2 linked regions of the Prochlorococcus marinus str. MIT 0917 genome follow. Each later gene encodes a partner of the first gene's protein in a complex. Links are inferred from orthologs where the notes say so. Each region holds a gene or a part of one and is shown in the gene's direction. Other genes may lie near its edges.

What was found.
Region 2: the proteins of pheT (region 1) and pheS are in contact, whole or in part, in a crystal structure (PDB 6P24), measured with the Escherichia coli proteins. The link is inferred for Prochlorococcus marinus str. MIT 0917 from one-to-one orthologs.

What each region holds. Positions count from the first base shown.
Region 1 is NZ_CP114784.1:335,648-344,127, reverse strand. What follows is about bases 1-3,082. They hold pheT (phenylalanine--tRNA ligase subunit beta), read left to right. Parts: upstream 1-345; coding sequence 346-2,820; downstream 2,821-3,082. Other genes in these bases: rpmG (50S ribosomal protein L33), read right to left, coding at 32-229; rpsR (30S ribosomal protein S18), read right to left, coding at 1-4. In the rest of the region: O5637_RS01800 (molecular chaperone DnaJ), read right to left, coding at 3,533-4,570; O5637_RS01795 (hypothetical protein), read left to right, coding at 4,764-4,943; O5637_RS01790 (ATP adenylyltransferase), read right to left, coding at 4,963-5,799; O5637_RS01785 (hypothetical protein), read left to right, coding at 6,306-6,533; metH (methionine synthase), read right to left, coding at 6,567-8,480.
Region 2 is NZ_CP114784.1:816,842-825,087, reverse strand. What follows is about bases 2,789-5,636. They hold pheS (phenylalanine--tRNA ligase subunit alpha), read left to right. Parts: upstream 2,789-3,632; coding sequence 3,633-4,640; downstream 4,641-5,636. Other genes in these bases: O5637_RS04860 (NAD(+) kinase), read left to right, coding at 4,735-5,636; surE (5'/3'-nucleotidase SurE), read right to left, coding at 2,789-3,565. In the rest of the region: sulfur carrier protein ThiS, read right to left, coding at 1-28; O5637_RS04885 (thiamine phosphate synthase), read right to left, coding at 25-1,071; O5637_RS04880 (bifunctional riboflavin kinase/FAD synthetase), read right to left, coding at 1,229-2,182; O5637_RS04875 (DUF3611 family protein), read left to right, coding at 2,210-2,773; more of surE, read right to left, coding at 2,777-2,788; more of O5637_RS04860, read left to right, coding at 5,637-5,643; precorrin-6y C5,15-methyltransferase (decarboxylating) subunit CbiE, read right to left, coding at 5,650-6,933; O5637_RS04850 (hypothetical protein), read left to right, coding at 7,032-7,319; O5637_RS04845 (DUF3122 domain-containing protein), read left to right, coding at 7,303-7,797; bifunctional diaminohydroxyphosphoribosylaminopyrimidine deaminase/5-amino-6-(5-phosphoribosylamino)uracil reductase RibD, read left to right, coding at 7,800-8,246.

The sequences.
Region 1 (8,480 bases):
TCATTTTTAAAAAGTGTATAAAAGGAAATGATTATTTAATTTCTCTATGAATAGTCATCTTATTTAATTCAGGGCAGAATTTTTTAAGTTCAAGTCTCTCAGTAGTGTTTCTACGATTTTTTTCTGTAGTGTATCTAGATACTCCTGCAGAACGCTTTTCTGAGCTAGGAACAGATCTAGACTCCGTACATTCTAAAGTGACCACTATTCTGGTACCTTTTTTAGCCATATGAACTTAGCTCAACTTTTGTGAGTCTAGGGAACAAAGTACAATCTTACTAGGCTAAGCACCCTTTTTTATAAATTCATTTGAGAACCAATGTTTAACTCTTGTATGGGCAAATCATGAAGGTATCAGTTTCTTGGCTAAAAGATCTTGTCGAATTTAACAATGATATTGATGAATTGGCTGAAAAGCTTTCAATGACAGGATTTGAAGTTGAATCATTAGAAGACTTATCAGACCAAGCAAAGAATGTTGTTATTGGTTTTGTTGAGAAAATCACTCCGCATCCAAACGCCGAAAAGCTCAAAGTTTGTTCAGTAGATGTTGGTTTACCCAAAAAGCTAAGTATTGTTTGTGGTGCACCAAACGTAAAAGCCGGATATCACGTCCTTGTGGCGAAGGTTGGAGCCTATTTATCATCAAAATCATTAAAAATCAAATTATCTAATTTACGAGGCGTAGAAAGTGCAGGAATGATATGTTCATTGGATGAATTAGGGATTGAAAGTAGTAATGAAGGTATAGAAATTCTTGAAGAAAGTGAAACAAATATCCCTCCAATTGGTTCAAATGCTGTCGAATATCTTGGCTTGAATGACACCATAATTGAATTAGCTATTACTGCTAATAGACCTGATGGTATGTCTATGGCTGGTATAGCACGAGAAATATCAACCATAACAAATTCAAAATTAACATTACCAACTTTAAATTTCAATAAAGACTTTGAAAAATTTCAGCCACAAATAAGAGAAAAAGAAACGATAGGATCAGACTTTATTTATTCACTTACGTATATAGATAATATAGATAATACTGGAAAGATAAATAAATCTATATCTAATAAATTAAATTCATTAAGACAAAATTGTATAAACCCTGTTGTAGACATAACAAATTTTTTAATGCTTGAGCAAGGCCAGCCACTACATGCCTTTGATGCAGATCTATTAGATAATATAGTTGGTAGAATAGTTATGCCAAATGATTTTGGTATTAGAAATGGTAGAGAAGGCGAATCATTTATTGCACTCGATAAAAAAGAATATAAATTAAATGAAAATATAAAGGTAATTACATGCGGCAATTATCCAATTGCAATAGCTGGGGTTATCGGAGGAAACAACAGCTCTGTAAGTGCTAAAACCACAAGAGTTTGGTTGGAAGCGGCTGTATTTACTCCTACATCAGTTAGAAATAGTAGTAGAGAAATAGGGCTAAGAACCGAAGCAAGTAGTAGATACGAAAAGGGTATATCACCTAATATGACAACTGCGGTTTCACTAAGAGCTAGTGATATTATTTCCTTTGAATTAGGTGGTAATATTAAATCGAATCATGTCAATAATGAATTTAATAGAAAAGATATTAATGTCAATCTTAGAATAGACAAAATAAACAAGGTTCTAGGTAAATTAAGTTGCATAGGTAATAATAAATTAGATAAAAAATCTAATACATTCCGTTATCTTAATAAGGATGAAATTGAACCTCTTTTAACAAAACTTGGCTGCGTACTGTCATCAACTGCTAGTGGTTGGGATGTACAAATTCCACCTTACAGATCATCTGATTTAACTAGAGAAATCGATTTAATAGAAGAGATAGCAAGACTAATTGGATATGATAATTTTGATTCAAATATGCCCGATCCTCTTGAGCCAGGAGTACTAACACCTGCAAATTTGGTTGATAGACGTTTACGAAATTCCCTGATCCATAATGGTTTTCAAGAAGTAGTTACTTCATCACTTGTTGGTCCTGATAACACTGATGGAAATGCTGTGATAATAAAGAATCCATTACTATCAGAGACTAGTAGATTAAGAACAAATGTTTGGGATGAACATCTTAAAATTCTTCAGAGAAATATATCATTTGGAGCTGAAGGGTGTTGGATCTTTGAAATAGCAAAGACATACAAAAAAGATAAAGAAAGCTTTGTTGAAACAAATTTATTAGCAGGAGCTTTGACTGGTAATAAACGTTTTAGTAAGTGGGGCACAGCATCAAGACAAATATATTTAGATTATTTTGAAGCAAGAGGAAAACTTAAGCAATCCCTTGAAATTCTCGGAATTGAAACTATTGATAAGCAACATAGCGAAAAAGATTTCATGCATCCGGGTCGTACTTCTGAATTATTTGTTGAAGGAAAAAGTATCGGCTTCTTCGGACAAATACACCCTTCACTCTCCGAGAAGTTTGATCTAATTAAAGAAACTTACTTATTTAACCTTGATTTTGATTCATTGATCAAGGCCGCGACAAGGAAAACCAATTGGACAAGAATTTACAAGGATTATCCCACTGTTCCTTTCATGGAAAGGGATATTGCGCTTATTCATTCAAGAAAATATAGTTCCTTAGAAATAATAAATCTAATAAAGAAAACTGGTAGACCACTTTTAGAGAAAGTGGAATTGATAGACCGTTACGAGGGATCTTCTATTCCCGAGGATTCGGTTAGCCAGGCATTTAGAATAAAATATAGAGATCCTAAGAAAACCCTAGTTGAAGAAGATATAAATCCAATACACGAAAAAATAAGAACCGCTCTTAAAGAAAAAATAAACGCGGACCTCAGAAGTTAGTCTTTCAAGTCTTTTATGCGACTCAGGATAGGTCCCAGAATAAGACTAATATTGGACTGAATAGATAATAATTATTCCTGAAAGTATAAAAAAAGTTCACCGTATATCGTTGGGCGATCAGATTGATTAATTTGCTTTGAATAACTCTCGAATAAATACATTTAAACATTACCTCGTGAACAATTAGAAAATACATCGAGAAAGAATCCTATTAGTCCTAAAAAAGAATCACTACAAGACTAATAATTAGTCTCATACTAGATTTCCGAGAAAGATTGCAATGCTAATTTTGGAATAAGTTTCTAATTAATTCAAATCCTTGGCATCTCATGCTGCATAGCCGTGCATAACTGTCTATAAAGCAGTTATGCAAGCGAGAAAAGCCTTTAATAGCAGTAGAATAGAGTACACAAGCAGTCAATGGACAGAGAATGGACATAATTAGACCCTGGCTGGACCAAATCTAAGAATCTCTGCAAACTGTTTAAGCAAAAGTCCGATTTTTATGCATTTTAAAATGCAATTGATGACTCCTTATACATTTTATATATTGATTTTTATCAAAAAATAATAACTTGAATTCCCCGGTATATCTTCAAACCAATTATGGATTAATTGGTGAAAATATATTCAACACAAATCTGATCTATCAGATCTCATTAAAGTCTATATTTTAGACTCATTCCAAGACCAAAATAAGACTTGCGAGAGTCTAATGTTTGTATAAATCCTTGAGTAATTGATAAGCCTCATTTAGTTTTCTCATGGTTTCGTTTGATCCTCCAGCGTCAGGGTGATTGGAAAGAGCTTGTTCTTTATAGGCATCTCTAATAAAAGAAAGGGTTAAAGATGATCCAGCCTTTGTTGGCAAACCCAATAACTTCAGAGCACCATGAACAGTCATCGTAGACTCAAGGGTTTGGAATGAAGTTACATTATGACTACGTTTGAATTTATTAACGAATCTGCGAATGAGCGTAGGGATTCTACTTCTTAGGTTTTTAGCTGAAAAGGGATCTTCGAGCGCTCCTGCCAAAATAATCACATCATCAAAAGTTACCGAATCAATTTTCCAATCACTGCAATATGAATTAAGCATTTTACAGGCAGCATTCCAAGTAAAAGGAATATTTTCTGTACCATCGACATTTGGCCAGATATCTCTAGCAAGCCATATCATTGAAGCCTCAATGACACTTTCAGTCGGTTTTTGACCATAAAGATAGATCCAATGTTTTTCTGCAGCATCTTTCGCTTTTAAAAGATCATCAATATTAATAGTGGTTATTGAGGTATCTTCCATATTTTTAAAAGTTTTATCTTTACTCAAACTTCTCTTTAGGTTTGTAGTTTGTTTTCTAATAAACCCTGGTAATTCAATGCCTGCAGAGACAGTATCTTGTTTATTACTTTGAACATCTTTAGCTTTGACATCATTGATAACTACATTTTTTATTTCAATATTCTTATTTCCACCTATCACAAGTGCTTTTTCTTCCTGGTTACTAATATCTGTTCCATTATGAGCAGATGAAGAATCATGATTTCTATTATGATTAATATCTAGTTGTTTATTTTCAAATATATCATCATCTAAATCATTAGATAAAATAACCTCTAATAATCTCTCGAAAACTAGTCCTCTAGCCCTAAATCCCCACTCTTTACGAAGTCGATCGACACCATCAACTAGATCAATTGGTAAATCAATTGATATTCTCTTAACTTCCTTGCCTTCCCCTTCTGCCACAAGACCCTTATATCTAGTCTCATATTAATAGCCTTTTTATCTTCAAGACACTTTTAGCTTTGAATTTATATAATTAATCTCTAATTGAGAAATATATTAAAAATTTCATTATATTATCTAAAAATTAAATTATGGCCGCGTCGATCAATATTATTATGTATTATTTTTCTAATGAATAAAAAGGTAATCAGAAATGAACTTCTGCGGCTCATCAAGAAACTGGAGTGAAAGAAAAAAATTTTTTCAAGCAAAGAAATTAAATTTTTTAATTTCTGTTAAAGAATCTTATGAAAGAAAACTTGCTGCTATCACAGCATCAATATCAAAACTTGAAGAACAAATGAACTCAACAACTCCTAGTGTCGAAGGCTAAATTAACTTTAATCTACTTCTTAAATTACATCCTTTAATATTCTTTCTGGACCAAATTTAATAAGAGTATCGACATCAGATCTTTTTGTTCCAAGAAAATAACCAGCGAACCCAAGAGCATTTATACTGAATCCATTGGATCTATCAGTTTTACGTGTAATCAGTGCAATCCATTCTGGTGTTATAAGTAAATTATAAGGTTTTAAAGGTTTATTGATTAAATCAATATCACCTATTTTCATCTCTTTAGCCATAGACTTATATGAGCTAAATAAATCATTCGAGTATAAGTCTTTATTTATATTCCTTGGTCTAATTGATATACAGTGAGAAATTTCTGAATTGGTATCAATGGTATTATTTAATAAAGAGCAAAACCATTCATATCTAGGACAAATATTCTCATTAAAATGTCTTGGTAATAATTGAAAATGTCGATGAGGCTGACTAGCACCAGCTTCTTTACTACTATTAAAAAACCATAAACCAGTAGTATCATTATCAACATTTAGGATAGCTTCAAAGTCATCTTCATTTAGCCAGCCATTTTGTGGTTTCCAGCAATTAGTAATTAATAAAATATGCCCTATCTGTACTGGATATTTATTTAATATTAGTGTATGTTTATCATTTATTGGCAGTATATGTAATCTAGTATCCCAAGGAATAAATGGATTTCGTTTAGGTCCATATTCTATTAAATACTTAGGTATGGGACTTTTGAGAAAACGAAGCTCAAAATCAAAACATTTTTCACTATATTTATATTTTATAGTATTCAGAGGAATTACAGCTCCGCAGTTAACAGCTTTTTTACTAATCTCCAGAGCTTTTGACCATATAAATTCGCTCTTCACCTAAAATAGACCTTTGATAAATCATGTTTATACATTATATAATTAATAATCTATAAATTTAAAATTTAAATAAAAGCTTATCAACCAACGGCAAATCAATCATTAAAAAAGCTGAAATAATCAATCATCAATCTAGAAATCATTAAATTTAAACGTAACAAGCCAACCAGCGAATGAACGATCATTGGCATGCTCACCCTTGGTTCGAAGCATTAGGGGCGATTTTCGGGCTTTTAGAGAGCACATGATTCCTCATAAGTCCCGTTGTTTATTGCTTAAAAATTGCTTGAAAATAAATTTATCCAATTAAAAATCAAAAGGTGAAATTCATGAATTATTTTTTTTAAATCAGTAATTAGCTGTAATCCACTGCACTGCAACCGTTTTCGGATAACAGAAGAAAATTGAAATTTATCAATTTGCAAAATAGTTTCAGATTATTGGCAAATAAGGTTGACGAAAGCAGGGGGGAAAGAGGTAAAACCTCATTCAGTAATGTGTCCTCAATGGATTGGGACTTTTCTGAAGACGAAGCTTTTTTAGCTCTATGCGATGCGTTTCGCGAGAGCGGTGAAACATCTGCCATGGAATTTTTGGCAACGGGCGAGGGTGCTTTTCACTTTCAGGAATTAACTCAAAATGCTGCCGGAGAGGGCATTGATTTAAGTGACTCAGAATCAATGGCTGAGTTTCAGATGGAAGTATTAGAAACTATTGATGAAATTAATAACTAATTTTTAAATTAATTTAGAAATTGGGGACAATATTCAAATTCCAAAGTATTTAGCTACTGGATGTAAGGCAACAATAGCTGTTGTACTTTGTTCAGGATGAAGTTGCTCACTTTCATCCATAGAGATGTTAATTTTCTTAGCATCAAGCCATAACAATTGTTTTCTAGAATCTGATACTTCAGGACAAGCAGGATAGCCGAAAGAATAACGGCATCCTCGATATTTAACATCTAAAATATCCTTTATATTGCCTGGCTCATAAGATTCAAATCCACATTCAATCCTAATAACGGAATGAATATATTCAGCAAGTGCTTCTGCAAGTTGCACGGTCAAACCATGAAAAAATAGATAGTCAGAGTATGAATCTTGACTAAATAATTGGTGAGAATATTCACTAGCTCTTTCTCCCATTGTTACAGCCTGCATTGGCAAATAATCTGAAGGCTGTTTGTTATTTAAATCATTATAAAAATCTGCTATACAATATCTTTTCCCAGATCTTTGCCTAGGTAATAAAAAATCACCTAAAAGACTTTGGTGATCTTTATCATATACTTTTAAATTATTACCAACTCTTCCACAAGGAAAATATCCATACACTAATGATGGATTAATCAGCTTTTCATTGATTATTTTATTCATCCAGTAATCTAACTTCGGTTCTGCCTTCTGAAGTAAAAAATCCTTATAATCAGAAGCAGACATCTGTTTTGAACGTTTCATTTGCCATTGGCCTGCAAATAAAGCATTACGATCTAAGAATTTATAAACCATAGTTATGTCTATGTCTTTTTCTAATAAAAACTTTGGGCCTATAAAAGGCGGTTTAATAGGTTCTATTTGAGATATATCTTTTGATCTTGAGTTGTCTTCAATAGGCTTATCCTTGATTTTGTTGGTACTAATTTTATCTTCAGTATTGGTATTTTTATAATTACCAATAGTGATGCCCTCAGGAGCACCTTCTTTAAAGCCTGATAGATTATCCCAGTTATTTAATTCCTTTGCTTTCATATATGAATCCATAAATTTCAAATCTGTAAAAGCATCTTTACCATAAATAACTTTCCCTCTATAAACACTTGCACAATCTTGATTAACAAATTTTGGAGTCAGTGCTGCACCACCAAGAATAATAGGAACAGAAATGTCTTCTTCATTTAATGCTTTAAGATTATCCTTCATAAATGCTGTTGATTTAACTAGAAGTCCACTCATAGCAATGCAATCGGCGTTATGCTCTTTCTGAGCATTGATTATTGAATTGACTTCTTGCTTGATTCCTAAATTAATAACTTCATACCCGTTATTTGATAAAATTATATCGACCAGATTTTTGCCAATATCGTGAACATCACCCTTAACTGTTGCGATAATAAATTTTCCTTTTGATTGGTTAACCTCAGATTTATCCATATATTGCTCTAAATATGAAACTGCGAATTTCATTGTTTCTGCAGATTGGAGAACAAAGGGTAATTGCATTTGACCCGACCCAAATAATTCACCAACAACTTTCATGCCATCTAATAAATATTCATTAATTATTACTAAAGGTTTATATTTCTTTAATGCGAAATCAAGATTTGAGTGTAAATTAGTTTTTTCACCATCAATAATATGATTCTTTAATTTTTCTTCTATTGGTAATTTAATATCATCATTATTAGTACTTTTATTTAAAAGTGTCTTTGAATCATCGAAATAACTAGTTAAAGTTGTTAAAGGATCATATGTGCATACTTTATTTTCAAATATTCTTCTATCATAAATAAGATCCATGCAAATTTTTATCTCTTCTTCACTTATTTTGTTTAGAGGTAAAATCTTGGAAGGAGAAACAATTGCAGAATCAAGACCGGCCTTAATTGCTTCATTAAGAAAGATAGAATTAAGAACAATTCTTGCACTAGAAGATAATCCAAAACTAACATTTGAAATTCC
Region 2 (8,246 bases), 480 kb from region 1 along the record:
GGATCTCACCGTTAATTTTTAAGTTCATGTTAGAAATTTGAGAAGCTCTTCAGTTTTTAAAAATGGATCATTGGAGTTGATGATTGCATCTGACACGGCTATGCGTAGATTGTTTAGGTGGTTTAATTTGTTGATATTTGAGCTATTTATTCCACCGATAGCAAATGCCGGTAGGTCAGTTTCACTTAATCCCTTTGAAAGGTAGTCAATCCCTATTGGTTGTAGTTGCTTTTTTGTTTCAGAGGGGAAAATAGGTCCTATACCAATATAATCACAGCCCTCATCTTCGGCATTTTTTATGTCTTCAAGGCAGTGCGTGCTTCGGCCAATGATCTTTTCAGTTCCAAGGAGATCTCTCGCGATTTTTGTTGGTATATCTTCTTGACCTAAATGAATACCATCGGCGTCAACAGCAAGTGCGATATCGATACGGTCATTGACTACAAATAGTGAATTGTATTCTTTGCAAAGAGAGGCTAAGCCTTTAGCTTGTGAAATTTTTTCATTATCTTGTAAAACTTTCTCTCTGTATTGAACTATGTTTACACCAGCTTTTAGAGCCTGAAGAACAACCTCTTCGAGATCTCTCCTGTTTGAGGTTATTAAATATAAGGAACAATCTTTTAAGGTTTGTCTTTTATTTATACCTTCTATTGTATTAAGAACCTTTATCTCGAACTCATAAGTTTTGTATCTAATTTTGCTGGCTATTTCACAAAGATTCGGATCTGTTGTTCGAGTGAATTCCTCTATTACTCTTAAGGCTTCTTGAACTCTGGATGAGTTTGCAATAAATATAGCCTCTGGGGTTGACCTAACTGTTTGTAACGGATGTGAAATGCCCCTAGCTGGGTCGTCAGATGTAAGCCGTGCTTTTAGATAAATGTTGTGGTGATGTGCTCCTAATTGTTGCCTCCAATCTTTGATTTGAATCGAAAAATCACTCCTCTTTAGACCAAACCTGCACCAATCTTCCATAACTCTAAGCCCTTCTCTAGCGCGATCAAGGTTCGCGTCAATTAATTGAGCAATACGATTATCAGATGGAGGGGTGACAGGCATTGATTTCATGTCATCCTTTATTAGATGATTTGTATTTAAATTTTATTGTGGAAAATGATTCTGAGAACAATATGACTGTGCTTATTTGGGGCGTTTTTTTGTTAGGGGGCATAGGTTTGTTTGTCGTATGGGGATTATCGAACGCTTATCCCGTAATTAATTAGATTTAGAGTTTTTTTGTCAATATCTCTTTTGCCAATATTGCATCTAAACTTATTTGATTACTCAGTGCTTCAATGTTCTCAAACTTTTTCTGAAGTCTAATTCTGTGCACAGGTTCAATAATTAATTCATGTCCTAATAGGTTGATTTCTTTGTCTAAAAGGTGTACTTCTACTGCTGATAAGGAGTTTGGATCAATAGTTGGCTGAGTGCCTATATTCATAACTGCTAAGAATCGTTCTTTTTTGTTTGCTATAGAAGCCCAGGCTGCATAAACCCCCAATGATGGAAGGAATTTTCGCTCATCTATTTTTAAATTGGCAGTTGGCCATCCAATTTTTTTTCCTAAACCTCTCCCTTTCTCCACCGTCCCTCTAAAGGAGTAAGGACGCTTCAATAGATATTTGGCATGATTTAAATCACCTTCGTAGAGTGCTTTTCGTACTCTGCTACTACTAAGTCGACCATGATCGTCTTCAAGGATAGAAACAATAGAAATTTTTATTCCTAGAGATTCACCTATCTTTTTTAGAGTAGAAGTATCACCCTCTCTATTGCGTCCAAACCTAAAATTCTCTCCAACCGCAATATGTTGAGCATGAAGGGTTTTTACTAGAATTTCTTCTACAAATGTCTCAGCACTTTTAGAAGCAAGATTTCTATTAAATGGAACTAAAACTAATTGTTCTATTCCGAGTGGCTCGAGCAGGAATGTTTTTTCATTTGGTAAATCCAATCTTAATCTTGATTCTCCAAATAGAACCTCACGTGGGTGTGGCCAAAAGCTGACAACGGTTGGTACACCAATTGGGTCTTTTAATATGGCTTTTATTACTTTTTTATGACCTAAGTGAAGACCATCAAAACTACCTAATGCCAGTGATGTAGGCAGTTTTGCGTTTTCAGGGGCACAGAGAGGAATCAAGATAAACGTGCAATTTTTGTGCTTAGATGGCAAGTTTGGTTTATCGCCTTATTCATCGTGATGGCAGATCAACGCGACTTTCAATTGCTTTCTCTTGGGATGAGAAGAATTGGTTGGCTTCGGTTTTGGATTCAAACAATTTTAGGTGTAGTGGTAGTGGGGGTTTTGTTGTTCAACAATGTTGGTAGTAGTTTAGCTAGAAACTCAGAGAGAGCATTGGGATTAGGACCAGGTTTGTCTCTCACTACATTGGCATTTATTTTATTGCTATTTAGCCTTTGGCAAGGTTGGTTGATAGTGAAAACTGGTAGGGCCTTAGGCAGTGATGCGCGACCAAGTAGAGGTGAAACAAGTCGCTTACTAAAGAGAGGCTTGATTGTCGATTTGGTTGGATTGGTTTTTTCGTCAGTCGGATATCAATCTTTAGCAGGAGCTTTGTTCGTTCAGGCCTCAATGCAAGCCCCTGGGATTTCTATTGGAACGGGTATGAGAGCAATGGAAAATTACCCAATTACTTCTTTAGAAATGCTTTCTGTATTGAGTAATACTCAAGTTTTATTTGCACACTTGATTGGTCTGATTTTTTCTTTGTGGTTATTGCAAAGGATTTTTAGGAAAAACTAATATTTATATTAAGTTTGGCAAGTCATCCAGATTCCCTCTCCAAAAAAGATCAGGTTGTATTGGTGTTAACGAGGGAGAGCATAAAGCTATTTGAGAAACATCACTTGGCCATTCTTTAGGTCCTTCTCCAGCTGATTGAAGATCTTTTACTGCTTCTCCAGCCATCCAAAAATAGGCGTTCCCTCTTGGATCGACCCTGCGAATGAATTGTTCCTCATATTGTCTGATTGAAAGTCTTGTCCAAACCAAATTCCTCATTTTTTTCTCTTCACAAGGAGGAATGTTTAAATTTAAGAGTAAGTTCTTTGGCCAACTTTGTTGAATTGCTTTTTCTGCAATATCTAAGGCTAATTTCCCAGCAAAACTAAAACTTTTCCACTGAAAACTGGCAATACTTACTGCCATAGATGGGATTTCATCCAAAGTTCCCTCAAGTGCAGCAGCAACAGTTCCAGAGCAAAAAATATCCGTACCAAGATTTGGTCCATGATTAATTCCCGAAAGAATTAGGTCTGGCTTTTGATCAAGAAGTTCATTAAGTGCGAGTTTTACGCAATCAGCAGGGGTACCACTACACCCCCAAGCATTAATTCCTTCCCCAAATAATTCATCTGCTTTTTCAGCTCGGATTGGCGAATGTAAAGTTAATCCATGACCGGTGGCTGATCTTTCTTGATCTGGACAAACAACAGTAACTTTATGTCCTCTGCTCGCTGCCGATGAAGCAAGTGTTCTTATCCCTTCAGCAAAAACTCCATCATCATTACTAATTAAAATTCTCAATGGTTTCATTTTTAGCTATTAGTTTTTAGAACTGGGACAGGTTGCCGATTAAACTAGTACTTGAGATTGGAATTCATTGAGTTCAACATTATCCCTTAAACAGCTCATTAATGAGCTTGAAATATTAGAAAGCGAGGCTGCAAAAGAAATTGCTGCTGCTGAAAATTCTGAATCTATAGAGAAATTAAGGTTGGCTTTCCTTGGAAAGAAAGGAAAACTCTCACTTCTATTGGGAGGGATGAAAAATCTTTCTAGTGAGGAAAGACCTTTAATTGGTCAAAGAGCGAACGTTTTAAAAACTCAATTGCAAGAATTAATAAAAGAAAAGCTTGAAATTTTAAAAACCCAGGCTTTAAATCAGATACTAATAAAAGAAACTATAGATGTTACAGCGCCTCCAACGGGTATTTTTCAAGGACATCGGCACCCCTTAATAACAACTACTGAGCAAATCATTGATCTTTTCTTAGGACTTGGATACAAAGTTTCTGAAGGACCTGAAATAGAGAAGGATTACTACAATTTTGAGGCACTTAATATTCCACCTGACCATCCTGCAAGAGATATGCAAGATACTTTTTATTTGGGAGGTGAATACCTTTTAAGAACTCATACTTCGCCTGTTCAGATTCGTTGCCTTGAAAGCAAAAAGCCCCCGGTAAGAATTGTCTCTCCTGGCAGGGTTTATCGAAGAGATGCAGTTGATGCTACTCATTCGCCAGTGTTTCACCAGATTGAGGTCTTAGCAATTGATGAAAAGCTTGACTTTAGTCATTTAAGAGGCACAGTAATGGCTTTTTTAAAAGCGTTTTTTGGAGATCTTCCTATTCGATTCAGAGCTAGTTATTTCCCATTTACGGAGCCATCAGCAGAAGTTGATGTTCAATGGAGAGGTAAATGGTTAGAGGTTATGGGTTGCGGGATGGTAGATCCTGCGGTCCTAGAAAAATTAGGGATAGATCCTGAAAAATATAGCGGTTTTGCTGCTGGACTTGGGGTGGAAAGATTTTGCATGGTTCGTCATGGCGTAGATGATATTAGAAAGTTATATACAAGTGATCTCAGATTTCTAGAACAATTTTAAATTTAGATATTTTTGAATTAACTTTTAATTGTATTAAATAAATATTTTTGACATTAATTGCTAATATTGATCAATAGTTTGTGAAGTATGATCGGTGCCCCGAGTAGGACTGATCGTTAATGATGGGAAAGATCTTGCTGTGAAGACAGCAAAAACTTTTCACAAGAAACTAGAAGATTCTGGTTTTGAAGTTGTCAGAGTTAGTAGCGCAGGCGGTTTATTAGGTTTTACTAATCCTGATCAATATATGAGTTCACAAGGATACAATTCATGCATACCAGATGGCTTTGATTCTTCAATTTCATTTGCCGTTGTATTAGGAGGTGATGGGACCGTATTGTCTGCAGCAAGACAGACAGCACCATTGGGTATCCCCATACTTACTGTAAATACAGGGCATTTAGGGTTTTTGGCTGAGGCTTACCTTTCAGATATAGATAAGATTTTTAAACATTTAGTTTCAAGGAGATGGAATATTGAAGAGAGAACAAGCTTAGTAGTAAGTGTTATGAGAGGTGATCAATGTAGATGGGAAGCTCTTTGTCTCAATGAAATGGCATTACATAGAGAACCTATGACAAGCATGTGTCATTTTGAGATTTCTGTTGGTCGCCATGCACCAGTAGACATTTCTGCAGATGGTGTAATTCTTTCTACTCCTACTGGCTCAACTGCTTATTCACTTAGTGCTGGGGGGCCAGTAATTACTCCTGATTGTCCGGTTTTGCAACTTACCCCTGTCTCTCCTCATTCATTGGCTTCAAGAGCGCTTGTCTTTAGCAATGAAGAGCCAGTAACAGTTTTCCCTGCTACACCTGAAAGATTAATGATGGTAGTAGATGGTAGTGCCGGCTGCTATGTGTGGCCAGAGGATAGAGTCCTAATTAGAAAAAGTGATCATCCAGTTAAATTTATTAGACTTTCTGATCATGAGTTCTTTCAAGTTCTAAGAAATAAATTAGGTTGGGGTCTACCCCACGTTGCGAAACCTGATAAAATATGAAAATGATTAAACTTCAGCTTTCAAAATAAAAACAGGATTTAAAGGAGATAATCTTATATCATCTCCAATACTTACACCTCTATAAGATTGATGTTGGCTGATAGAAAACTTGTGTGCTTTAGGCTTTAAAATTGACTCTAATCTTGATATAGATTTTAATGATATTAGTGGTATTACTATTACACAATTACTATTTATTAGCTTAATTGTCTCTTCAATAATTAAATTTAATTTTGATCCACCACCACCTATAATAACTCTATCTGGATGTAAAAGATTATATGTGAGTTTGTTTCCTTTGAATATATTTAATGCTTCGTCTTCAATTATTAAAGATGGATTAACTTCAAGCCTTCTTGCATTTTCTTCAATAATATTCTTACTTCCAATCCTTTTATCAACGGATACTAATTTTAAGTTTGGAGATATCCTTAGTGCTTCTAGGCCTATGCTACCTACGCCACTACCTATATCCCATATCACACCTTTATTGGGGAGATTAAGTTCGGCAAGAATTTGAACCCTAACTTCTTTTTTTGTCATTAATCCAGGGCAGTCTGGATTTTGAAGAAAAAATGAATCTTCGATTCCAAATAAAGGTAAATCTTTTGATTTTATTAGCGGCTCTTCTTTCTCAAAAAGAATAACAAGATGCAATGGATCTATATCCGTTGGAAAATCCCTAATTGAATTGATTTTTATGATTCTTTCATTTTGATATCCGAGCCTTTCAAAAGTCCAAAATTGATATTTCCTCTCAAGTCCTAGTGAATTAAGTAATTGATAAACCTCTTTGGCACCATATTTATTAGAGTCAGTTAAAACCACAAGTGATGAAGGAAGCTTTTTAATTGCTTTTTCAAATAGAATTGGGTCTCTTCCATGAAGACTGATCCATTGTGTATTTTGCCAAGGTTTTCCAAGTCTGGAAAAAGCCAGTTGAAAAGAGGTAGCGGCAGGCTCAAAATGAAGTTGTGATAAAGGAAAGTTTTGAATTAATAATCTACCGATTCCAAACCAAAGAGGATCACCTCCGGAAAACACAATTGTTGTTTTCTTTTTCTTTTTTAATTGATCTATAAAGTCATTTAGTTTGTCAGTTTCAATGAACTCAAATTTATGATTTTTTAAATTTTTATCGTTTAACCAGGTTTTGAATGAATCTAAAATTCTTCGCGGACCAGTGATTATTTCAGCTTTAAAAATTGTTTTTTTTTTAGTTTCAAAAAAACTTTCAGTACTTGAAGTATCAATTCCCATTACGTGTATCTGATTTGACTCATTAGGCATGGTTTAAATAAATGGACGAAGAAAAATTTCCTTTTTATAGCATTACTATGTTTTTGATTAAAATCAACTAAAACTTCAATAGTTATCTTAAAGGTTTTGTGAATCTTAAAAAAAACGAAGCGGAGGGTCACTTAACCAGAAGATCCCGACTACATGAAATTTTGATAGCTCTGATTAAGCAACAAAAAGATTTAGAGTTGATGGATGATGATGTTCAAGTCTTTGAAAACCCTATTAATTATTCAGAAAAATCTGATCCTTCAAAAATAGTTGAACGTAATCGACGTATCATTAAGAAATATCAGTCACTCGTTCGCTCAGCATTAGCATTAGATGCACTACTTGAATCAGAGATTTCCGATATTAGTGATGGAAGGATTTCGTGATTTATTTCGCATAATAATTTCTTGTCTTTTGATTTGTTGTTGTTTTTTTACTAACGCAAATAAAGGTTATGCAGATTCAACAGTTACTTCAAATGATCAGAAAAAAGAGATTAAAAGAAGTCTTGAGAGCCTCAAAGACGTGGATTATCAAACTTGGCAAATTATCGTTTATCCAAGTTCCATAAAGTCTAATAATTTAATTTTAAGAATTGTGGGTTATCCAGGCTCATTAAGGATTGATCATCCAACTAACTTGACAGTTAAATCGGGGAGAAAGACTTGGGATCTAAAAGACATAACTAAAAACAGTAAAATCAAGGTTGAAATTTTGAATGACTCTGCTGCAGAATTTGAACTAAGCAATTTGATTGCCGAGTTGGATAAAAATAGACCATTGAGACTCAGCTTGCCTGGCGTGATAAATGATTTGCCAATCCCGCCATACTTAGTAAGTGAATGGAGATCATTGGCTGAATAAAAATGATTAATTTGCCTGAGGATCAAAAAATATGGGTGCCATGGATGAGACGTTCAATCCAACTGGCTTTACTAGCTGAAGGTATGACTAGCCCTAACCCCCTTGTAGGAGCTGTTGTCCTGGATTCAAGTGGAAGACTTGTTGGAGAGGGATATCACACAGGTGCAGGGAACCCTCATGCCGAAATAGAAGCACTTGCTCAAGTGGGAGAGAAGTCGATTGATGGGACAATCGTTGTAACGTTAGAACCCTGTTGCCACCAAGGCTTAACCCCCCCATGTACAGAAGCAATAATAAAAGCAGGTTTAAAAAGAGTTGTCATTGGAATGGTTGACCCTGATCCAAGAGTCTCAGGCAATGGAATTTCAAGATTAAAAGACTCTGGACTTGAAGTTATCGAGGGGGTTTTGAGTCAAGAATGTGAATTAGTTAATCGCGAATTTAGTTTT